DNA from 3 places in the Paenarthrobacter sp. TE4293 genome. Region 1 is predicted to be linked to each of the others. Evidence: riboswitches for the same ligand, from Rfam matches in the RefSeq annotation. Region 1 holds a riboswitch; each other region holds the start of a gene.
The links. A riboswitch is a leader RNA that binds a small molecule or an ion and turns the genes downstream of it on or off. The one in region 1 is predicted to bind thiamine pyrophosphate.
Positions count from the first base shown of each region.

Region 2: another riboswitch for thiamine pyrophosphate. It lies ahead of QF015_RS12725 (ECF transporter S component); the one in region 1 lies ahead of thiC (phosphomethylpyrimidine synthase ThiC).
Region 3: another riboswitch for thiamine pyrophosphate. It lies ahead of thiO (glycine oxidase ThiO); the one in region 1 lies ahead of thiC (phosphomethylpyrimidine synthase ThiC).

Region 1 covers NZ_JBNJRY010000004.1:18,453-21,536, forward strand. Annotated here, with positions in the region: gene QF015_RS08985 (VOC family protein) at 1-186, opposite strand, end outside; gene QF015_RS08990 (amidohydrolase family protein) at 265-1,347, opposite strand; TPP riboswitch at 1,432-1,539, shown strand; gene thiC (phosphomethylpyrimidine synthase ThiC) at 1,534-3,084, shown strand, end outside.
Region 2 covers NZ_JBNJRY010000005.1:342,501-345,584, forward strand. Annotated here, with positions in the region: gene QF015_RS12720 (ABC transporter ATP-binding protein) at 1-1,185, opposite strand, end outside; gene QF015_RS12725 (ECF transporter S component) at 1,185-1,805, opposite strand; TPP riboswitch at 1,884-2,020, opposite strand; gene QF015_RS12730 (NUDIX hydrolase) at 2,250-2,933, shown strand; gene QF015_RS12735 (DUF4235 domain-containing protein) at 2,970-3,084, shown strand, end outside.
Region 3 covers NZ_JBNJRY010000004.1:373,281-376,364, reverse strand. Annotated here, with positions in the region: gene QF015_RS10565 (ferritin-like fold-containing protein) at 1-233, shown strand, start outside; gene thiE (thiamine phosphate synthase) at 263-946, opposite strand; TPP riboswitch at 974-1,092, shown strand; gene thiO (glycine oxidase ThiO) at 1,088-2,353, shown strand; gene thiS (sulfur carrier protein ThiS) at 2,350-2,586, shown strand; gene QF015_RS10545 (thiazole synthase) at 2,590-3,084, shown strand, end outside.

The DNA of each region.
Region 1 (3,084 bases):
GGCGAGATGCACCACGGGCTTGCCCAGCCGCCCCAGATAGAGTCCGCCATCCTGCTCGGCCACGACTTGCAGGCCAAGGGCTCGCTGATAGTAGTCGCTCATGATCTTCATGTCGCCGACCTTGAGCATCACGGTGCCCATGGTGAGTTCGGCAGGCAGAAGATCCTGGCTGAGTGGTGTGGTCATGTGAAGCTCCCGATTCTGAGGCGACCGCGGATCGGCACCTTGTTATAGATCTAAATTACTTGAAGCTTCAATTTATTCCTAACGGACCACAGAACCGCGAAGTACGATGTGCCGAAGGCTGGAAACAGTCTCCACTTCGAGCCTTGGATCCTTCGAACACAGCACGACGTCGGCGGGCGCCCCTTCGCTGATGCCTTCCGCCCCCAGCCACTCCCGGGCACGCCACGCCGCCGCATCCAGGACCGCCAAAGGCGGCAGGCCGGCGTCGTGCAGTTCCTTCATTTCATCGGCGATCCTGCCGTGCTTGATCACGCTGCCGGCATCCGTTCCCGCGTAGATGGACACACCAGCTTCGAAAGCCTCCACAACGCGCTCGCGCCGCCGCTCCCAGAGCCGCACCATGTGTTCGGCATAGTCCGGGAACTTCGGCGCCGCCTGCGAGGCAATACCCGGGAACGTAGCGATATTGATCAAGGTGGGAACGATGGGCACGGATTGCTCCACCAGCCGGGGAAGGTGCCGCGGAAGGAGGCCGGTGGCGTGTTCGATGCAGTCGATGCCGGCGTCGAGCATGTCGTCGATGGTGTCTTCGGCAAAACAATGCGCCGTCACCCGGGCTCCTTCATCGTGGGCGGCAGAGATGGCGTCCTTGACGGTTTTCGCCGGGAACGAGGCAGCCAGGTCCCCTGCCCCGCGATCGATCCAGTCCCCGACGAGTTTTACCCAACCGTCTCCATCGCGGGCTTCCTTCCGGACGGTCTCTACGAGTTCTTCGGGTTCGATTTCGTGGCCCAAACCGCGGAGGTAGCGCCGGCTCCTGGCAATGTGGCGGCCTGCCCGTATCAGGCGGGGCAAGTCGGTGCGCTGCTGCACCCAACGGGTGTCGCTGGGTGAGCCTGCGTCCCGGATCAGCAGCGTCCCGGCGTCGAGGTCCGCACGGGCCTGGGCCAAGGTGGTCTGCTGATCAACGGCTCCGCCCTCCCCCAGGCCTATATGGCAGTGCGCATCGACAAAGCCCGGGAGGACCCACCCATCCAGGACACGATCGGGTGCCTTCGTGGGTGGCACGAATGTCAGCTTGCCATCCACGGACCACATTCCGTGGCGCTCTTCGTCCCCTGACACGAGCACTGGCCCGGTGAATTCGATGATGGTCGGCATGGGAAAAGCCTAGTCGGCAGCACACGCCGTGGAGCCCCGCGCGTCGATGTGACTGGGAGCCCCATGGGAGCTGTGGTAGCTTCGTCATGACCACACGGGGGCCCCTGCAGGGGCTGAGATCGGACTGATGCAGTCTGCGACCGTTGAACCTGTCCGGGTAATGCCGGCGAAGGAAGTGAGTAATCCTTGAGCACCACCACAACACAGCACAGCCCTGCCCAAAAGCAGCCCGCTACAGGCGAAAACACGTCGGGAACCGTGACGCAATCGCTGAAGTCCCATTCGCTGGCCTACCTCGAGGACCCGGACAGCGGGATCCGGGTCCCCGTCACAGAGATCGCTTTGGAACCTTCTCCCGACGGCAAAGCCAATGAACCCTTCCAGGTGTACCGAACGGCAGGCCCGGGCAGCGATCCCGTGGTGGGGCTGGAGCCATTCCGCGCAGCATGGATTGAAGCCCGCGCCGACACCGAGGCCTACTCCGGCCGCGAGCGGAACCTGCTCGACGACGGTAAGTCCGCGGTTCGTCGCGGGGAAGCATCGGCGGAGTGGAGAGGCGCCCACCCCGTGCCCCGCCGCGCCGTCGAAGGTAAAACCGTCACCCAAATGCACTACGCCAAGCGGGGCATGGTGACACCGGAGATGCAGTTCGTCGCCTTGCGGGAGAACTGCGACGTTGAGTTGGTCCGCAGCGAAGTCGCAGCAGGCAGGGCCATCATCCCGAACAACATCAACCACCCCGAATCCGAGCCGATGATCATCGGCAAGGCCTTCCTGGTCAAGATCAACGCCAACATCGGCAACTCTGCCGTCACGAGCTCCATCGCGGAGGAAGTGGACAAACTGCAGTGGGCCACTCAATGGGGCGCCGATACGGTCATGGACCTGTCCACCGGCGACGATATCCACACCACGCGGGAGTGGATCATCCGCAACTCCCCCGTTCCGATTGGCACGGTCCCCATTTACCAGGCTTTGGAGAAGGTCAACGGCGAAGCCAACAAACTGACGTGGGACATCTTCCGGGACACGGTCATCGAACAATGCGAACAAGGTGTTGACTACATGACCATCCACGCCGGCGTGCTGCTGCGCTACGTACCGCTGACAGCCAACCGGGTGACGGGCATTGTGTCCCGCGGCGGGTCGATCATGGCCGGCTGGTGCCTTGCCCACCACCAGGAAAACTTCCTCTACACGCACTTTGATGAGCTTTGCGAAATCTTCGCCCGGTACGACGTCGCTTTCTCACTCGGTGATGGTCTTCGCCCCGGCGCAACGGCCGATGCCAACGACGCCGCCCAGTTTGCCGAGCTGGACACGCTCGCCGAACTGACGCAGCGGGCCTGGGAATACGACGTTCAGGTGATGGTGGAAGGACCAGGCCATGTGCCGTTCCATCTGGTCCGCGAGAACGTGGAACGCCAGCAGGAGCTGTGCAAAGGAGCCCCGTTCTACACCCTGGGTCCCTTGGTCACCGACGTCGCCCCAGGCTACGACCACATCACCTCGGCCATCGGCGCCACCGAGATCGCACGGTACGGAACCGCCATGCTCTGCTACGTGACCCCCAAAGAGCATCTGGGGCTGCCCAACAAGGACGACGTCAAGACGGGCGTGATTACCTACAAAATCGCTGCCCACGCAGCCGATCTTGCCAAAGGGCACCCCGCTGCGCATCAACGTGACGATGCCCTCTCCAAAGCCAGGTTCGAGTTCCGCTGGCGTGACCAGTTC
Region 2 (3,084 bases), on a different contig from region 1:
ATCCAGGACCTTGCCGGTGACAAACTGGTGCTCCGGTTCCTGGAATACGGTCCCGATGCGTGAAATGAGCTGGTCCGCTTTCCACGCGAACGGGTCGATGCCCGCCCCTTCGGAAAGCTCGACGGCGGCACTCACCTTGCCGTCCACCGGCGCCAGAAGACCGGCCAACGTGAGCGCGAAGGTCGATTTGCCGGCACCGTTCGGCCCTGTGATGGTCAGCGCCTGGCCCGACCTGACCTGCGCACTGATACTGGTTTGGACGGGCACCGGCGGGATGGATTTGAAGCCCTTGCGCCGCGGTTTCTCCCGGGACACTGCCAGGTCCTGGGCTGCGAGGAGGAGCTGGGCGGATCCGGCCTGGCGACGCCGTGCCCGGGTTGCAGGGACGTATCCCGGCACCCAGACACCTGCGTCAATCAACAGGCTGCGGGCCTCCGCGAGCACCTGATCCGGCGGGCCGTCCAGAAGGACCGAGCCGGGCCCCAGGACCACGATCCTGTCCACCACGTCCTTCCACACCGACACGCGGTGTTCCACGACCACCAGCGTGGCTCCGGTCTTATCCAGGCACCGCCGAACAGCATCGCGGACCTCCAGCACTCCGTCCGGGTCCAGGTTGGCCGTTGGTTCGTCCAGCAGGAGCAGGCCGGGTTGCATTGCCAGGATGCCAGCAAGCGCAAGGCGCTGCTTCTGCCCACCGGAGAGTGCCGCCGTCGGGTGATCCAACGCCACACCGCCGCCGGCAGCGGTACGCAACCCAACGTCGTCGAGCGCTTCATGGACGCGGGCCCAGATCTCCCCGCGCGGCACGGCAAGGTTCTCCGCACCGAAAGCGACGTCGTCACCAACCCGCGACAGGACCACCTGCGTCTCGGGGTCTTGCTGCATGAGGCCGGCGCGGCCACGCTGTTCCCGCGGAGCAACGCCGTCGATCAGGAGGGAACCAGACTCGTCCGAGTCGTCTTCCTCGTCACCCAGCACCCCCGCGAGGGCGTGCAGGAGCGTCGACTTGCCGGCACCGGAAGGACCCAGCAGCAGAACCCGCTCGCCCGGTTCAATCCGGAGGTCCAGGCCGTGAATGGCAGGAGCCGATCGTCCGGCATGCCGCCAGCCCCAGCCCTCGGCGGAGATGGCGGCGGGCCGCACCGGGCTGCTGTTCTTGCTGCCGCTCTGCGTGGCCGGCATCAGCTGAAGGCTGGCTCCGACGCGGCCTTTCGCGACGCGAAGGAGCTCAGGACACCGGTCTTGGCCAGGCCGCGGGTGGCGACCCAGGACAGTGCCCCGGCGATGATTGCACCGGAGATGGTGGTGAAAGTGATGTAGGCCAGCTTGTCGATGGCCTCGTAGGCGATGTTCCAGCCCCACGGCAGGAAGGAGTCGTTCAGGCCGCAGAAGAGGCCCGCACCGGCGCCGGCGAGGAGCGCCGTGGGCAGGTTGAACTTCTTGTACCGGAAGGCGGCGAAGATGAGCTCGGCACCCAGGCCCTGAAGGATCCCGGAGATCAGCACGGTGGTTCCGTACTGGGAACCCATGATGAGTTCGCCGGTGGCTGCGACGGCTTCGCAGAACAGGGCGGCGCCGGGCTTGCGGATAATGAGCATGCCCAATACCGCGGGGATCATCCAGCCACCGGCGATCAGTCCGGTGAGCGGCGGGTAGGTCGCGTTCATGGGGATGGACACCAGTGCGGCGCCCTGGGACCAGGCCCAGAAGATCACGCCGCCGGCAATGGCGATCAGGGCCGCCACAACGATGTCTACAACACGCCAGTTATAACTGGTCTTCTTCACGTTTACCGTGGTCATTTTTCTGCCTCCTGAGGTTACAGGAGGGGAAAGTGCTCCCCGGATTCGCCACCCGGCCTGCGCCGCCTGGATCCGGACACTCTGAGAAGCTCGACTCCCTTGCGCCGGTACTAACCGGATCAGGTTCGAGGGTCTGCGGCTGTCCGCACTCTCAGCGCCCTCGCGTCTCCTGCATCTCTGCAAGGTCCGACGGCGGCGCTCCCCTGTCGTTATCAAATCTGCCCTGATGGGCTGGTTCAGTTTACACCTGCCCGCGGGGCGGGCGCTGGTCCATGGTTGGCATGCGGTCACAATCGGGTGCGGCACTGGGCTTGGTGGCGCGCGCAGGTGCGTTGCGAGGCCCGCTCTACACGTTTTCCGACGCGCTTTCCATGCACACCAGGCCTCACAACGGGACCTGAGAGAATGAACCAGCAGACTTCACCGCGGCAAAGGGGCACATTCATGACGGACCACACCAAGCAGGATCCCCCTGCCGACGCCACCGCTGCGTCACAGCCGCGGCTCGCTGCCAGCGTCATCCTGCTCCGCGATGCCCCCGGTGGGCTCGAAGCCTTCGTCCAGCACAGGGTCAGCACCATGGACTTCGCGGCCGGCATGGTGGTCTTCCCGGGTGGCCGGGTGGACGCTGCTGACACGTCAGGCTGGGACTACCCGGCAGAACTGCTTCAGCAGCACGCGGACGCCTGGCGTTTGAGCTCCATTGGCGCGAACGGCAATGCTTCCGCCGGCACAGTCCTCACAGCAGCAATCCGCGAAGTCCAGGAGGAGGCCGGGCTCAGCATCAACGCTGCGGATCTCCGCCCTTGGGCCAACTGGATCACGCCCACGGACATGCCCAAGCGCTTCGATACGTATTTCTACCTCGCCAAGCCTGCCCCGGGGGCTGAGCCGCAGCATCAGACAACGGAGGCCTGGCAGTCGCTGTGGATGCCCGTGCACGCAATCCTGGAATCTGAAGCCGCCGGTGCACTGAAGATGATGCCGCCCACGTATTACCTGCTCAAGGAGATTGCAGAGTTTGAAACAGTGGACGCTCTGTGGTCGGCAGAACACCCCGTCGTTCCGGTGCTTGCCCCCGTGGGATCGCTGGCGGCATTCCTCAAAGAGCGGGAAAGCCGCCGCTGACACAGGAGTCGGCCCCGGGACGGCTAGGCTGGGGGCATGAACCTCTTCTTCAAGCTGATCGGTGCCGGAGTAAGCCTCGGAGCGGGCTTCGTAGGCACCAAACTCGTCAACAAAGGGTGGGAAAAGGCCACGGGCAACAAACCACCCCTGG
Region 3 (3,084 bases), 350 kb from region 1:
TGTTGCGGCGCGCGCTCGCAGATGACCCGCGCTTGGCCTCGCGCCTGGCGCTGTGGGGACGCCGGCTGGTGGGTGAAGCCCTGACGCAGGCGCAGCGTGTCGGCATGGAGCACCCCCACCTGGGGCCGATCTTGAAAAGCGGCGGGGACGCCCGCGCCGCCGTCAAAAGACTGACGGGCGAGCTGGCCGAACGGCATGCCCGCCGAATGACGGGCCTCGGCCTGACGGCGTGACGGCCTCCGACGTTGAAGAGCGCTTGTTGCTACGCGGCATCCAGCGCCTGCAGCAGCGACTTCGCTGCCGCCGTCGGATCCGTCGCTTCGGTGATGGCCCGGACAACGACGATGCGGCTGGCTCCGGCGGCAACCACGTGCTCCACGTTGCTGAGGTCGATCCCGCCGATGGCAAACCAGGGGATGTGGACGGCGCCACCGGTGGTTTCATCCGCACGCTTCGTGGCTTCTGCGGCGTATGTGACCAGATCAAGTCCGACGGCCTGGCGGCCGGGTTTGGTGGGTGTCGCCCAGACGGGTCCTACACAGAAATAGTCCAACCCTCCTTGGCCCGGTGAGGCTGCGATGGCCGCGTTCACCTGCTCAGGAGTGTGGGTCGAAAGACCGATCCGGGTGGGTTCGGGAAGCAGTGTCCGGGCTACTCCCAAGGGCAGGTCCTTTTGTCCGATGTGGAACACCGGAGCCCCGGAAACACTGGCAATATCGGCGCGGTCGTTGACCGCCCAGAGCCGTCCATGGCGTTGCGCAGCGCCATGGAGGACGGCAAGCAGGTCCAATTCTTCGGCTGCTTCCAAGGTCTTGTCGCGCAGCTGGATGATGTCCACACCGCCCTCGAACGCGGCGTCCACAAAGTCTTCAAAATCGCCTTGCCGTTTCCGCGCATCGGTGCACAGATACAAGCGGGCGGTGGCGAGGGCATCAGTCTGGGTCATGGAACCCAGAGTAGTTCCTCTAAACTGGGCACGTACTGCGGGAGCCGCGACGTTCGTCATATGACTGTCCGGCTGAGAGGGCTTAAGAGCCGACCGCTTGACCTGATCCGGCTAGTACCGGCGTAGGGAAGGAAACGCGCTATGGCAGATCCCCGCCAAACCCCGCTCCAGGCCGACGTGGCCGTCATTGGCGGTGGCGTCATCGGCCTGGGCATCGCCCACGAAGCACGTCGGCTGGGCCGGTCGGTGGTGGTGATCGATCCCGCACCGGCAACCGGCGCCACGTTCGCTGCAGCAGGAATGCTTGCCCCCGTGAGCGAACTGCATTACCAGGAGGAGGACCTCCTGGAACTGATGCTTGAGTCATCCCGCTTGTGGCCGTCCTTTGTTGGGAGCCTGGCCCACGGCGGCGGGGACGCCGGTTACCGTACGACGCCGACACTCGCCGTTGGTGCCGACGCCGCGGACCGCAGGGCGCTGGCAGACCTCCGTGCAGTGCAGCTGGCTGCGGGCCTGGCGGTTGAACCGCTGGCCCTGCGGGCTGCCCGGGAACGCGAACCGCGCCTCAGCCCGCACATCTCGTGCGCTTTCGACATTCCAGCCGACCACCAGGTGGATCCCCGGAGGTTGGCTTCACGCCTCCTGGCAGGGTTGGCAACCCATTCGCCCGGCGGCTCCACCTGGGTTCCGGGGGCCGATGATGGGTTCTCCGTGCGGTCCGCGGCGCTGGGCCTGTTGTGGAACGATGCCCGCGTTTCAGGAGTAGTGCTCGATTCCGGTGGCGTCGTCCACGCCAGGGAAACAGTGGTGGCCAACGGCCTGGGTGCCTCGGGACTGTCCGGGCTGCCGGACGGCCTCAGCCTTCCCGTCAGGCCGGTGTACGGCGACATCCTCCGCCTGCGGGTACCCGGGGACCTCCGCCCATTGGTCACCTCCACCATCCGCGGGATGGTCCGCGGAGTACCCGTCTACATCGTCCCCCGCGATGACGGCACGGTGGTCATCGGGGCCACCCAACGCGAGGACGGACTGTCCGCATCCTCCAACGCCGTCTCAGCCGGGGGCGTGTACCAGTTGCTGCGCGACGCCCAGGTGCTGGTCCCCGCGGTATCGGAACTCGAACTCCTCGAAGCAACGGCCCGCGCCCGCCCCGGGACCCCGGACAACGCCCCGTTGCTTGGACGCGTTGCCGGTTCCACCGGGGAAGTGGAAGGTTTGGTGATTGCCACAGGATTCTTCCGCCACGGGGTGCTCCTGACGCCGGTGGCTGCCAGGATCGTGGGCGAACTGCTCAACGGATCAGCGGACCCCCGATGGGCCGCCTTCCGTCCGGACCGCTTCGCAACCAATCCATCCACAGGGCGGGCACTGACGCCGGCACACGCACCCAGCAAGGAGTCAGCATGAACATCAAACTCAACGGATCCGATCACGCAGTGCCGGAGGACGCTTCCGTCAGCACCCTGGTCACGGCTGTCACCGGCCGTGTCCTGGACCACCGCGGACAGGCAGCCGACGGCGGCAAGCTGGGCGTCGCCGTCGCCCGCAACTCCGAAGTGGTGCCCCGCAGCCAATGGTCGGCCACGGCGCTCGCCGAGGGCGACGAACTCGAACTCGTTACAGCAGTCCAAGGAGGCTGAACCATGACAACAGCAAACACAGAGGTCCGCACGGACGCCTTGGCGATCGACGGCGTCGAATTTGGCTCCCGCCTGATCATGGGCACGGGCGGCGCTCCGAGCCTGGACGGCCTGGGTGCGGCGCTCCTGGCGTCCGGGACAGAACTCACCACCGTGGCCATGCGGCGCTACTCACCCGCCGAAACGGGGTCGCTGTTCCAACTCCTGGTGGACCACGGCATCCGCGTGCTGCCCAACACCGCCGGCTGTTTTACTGCCAAGGACGCCGTGATGACCGCTGAACTGGCACGCGAGGCACTGGAGACAGACTGGGTGAAATTGGAAGTCATTGCGGACGAACACACCCTCCTTCCCGATGCCGTGGAACTCGTCGAGGCAACGGAGCAGCTGGTAAACCGCGGTTTCAAAGTCTTCGCCTATACCAACGACGACCCCGTCCTGGCCCTGCGCCTGGAAAACCTGGGCGCCACGGCCGTCATGCCCCTCGGATCGCCCATC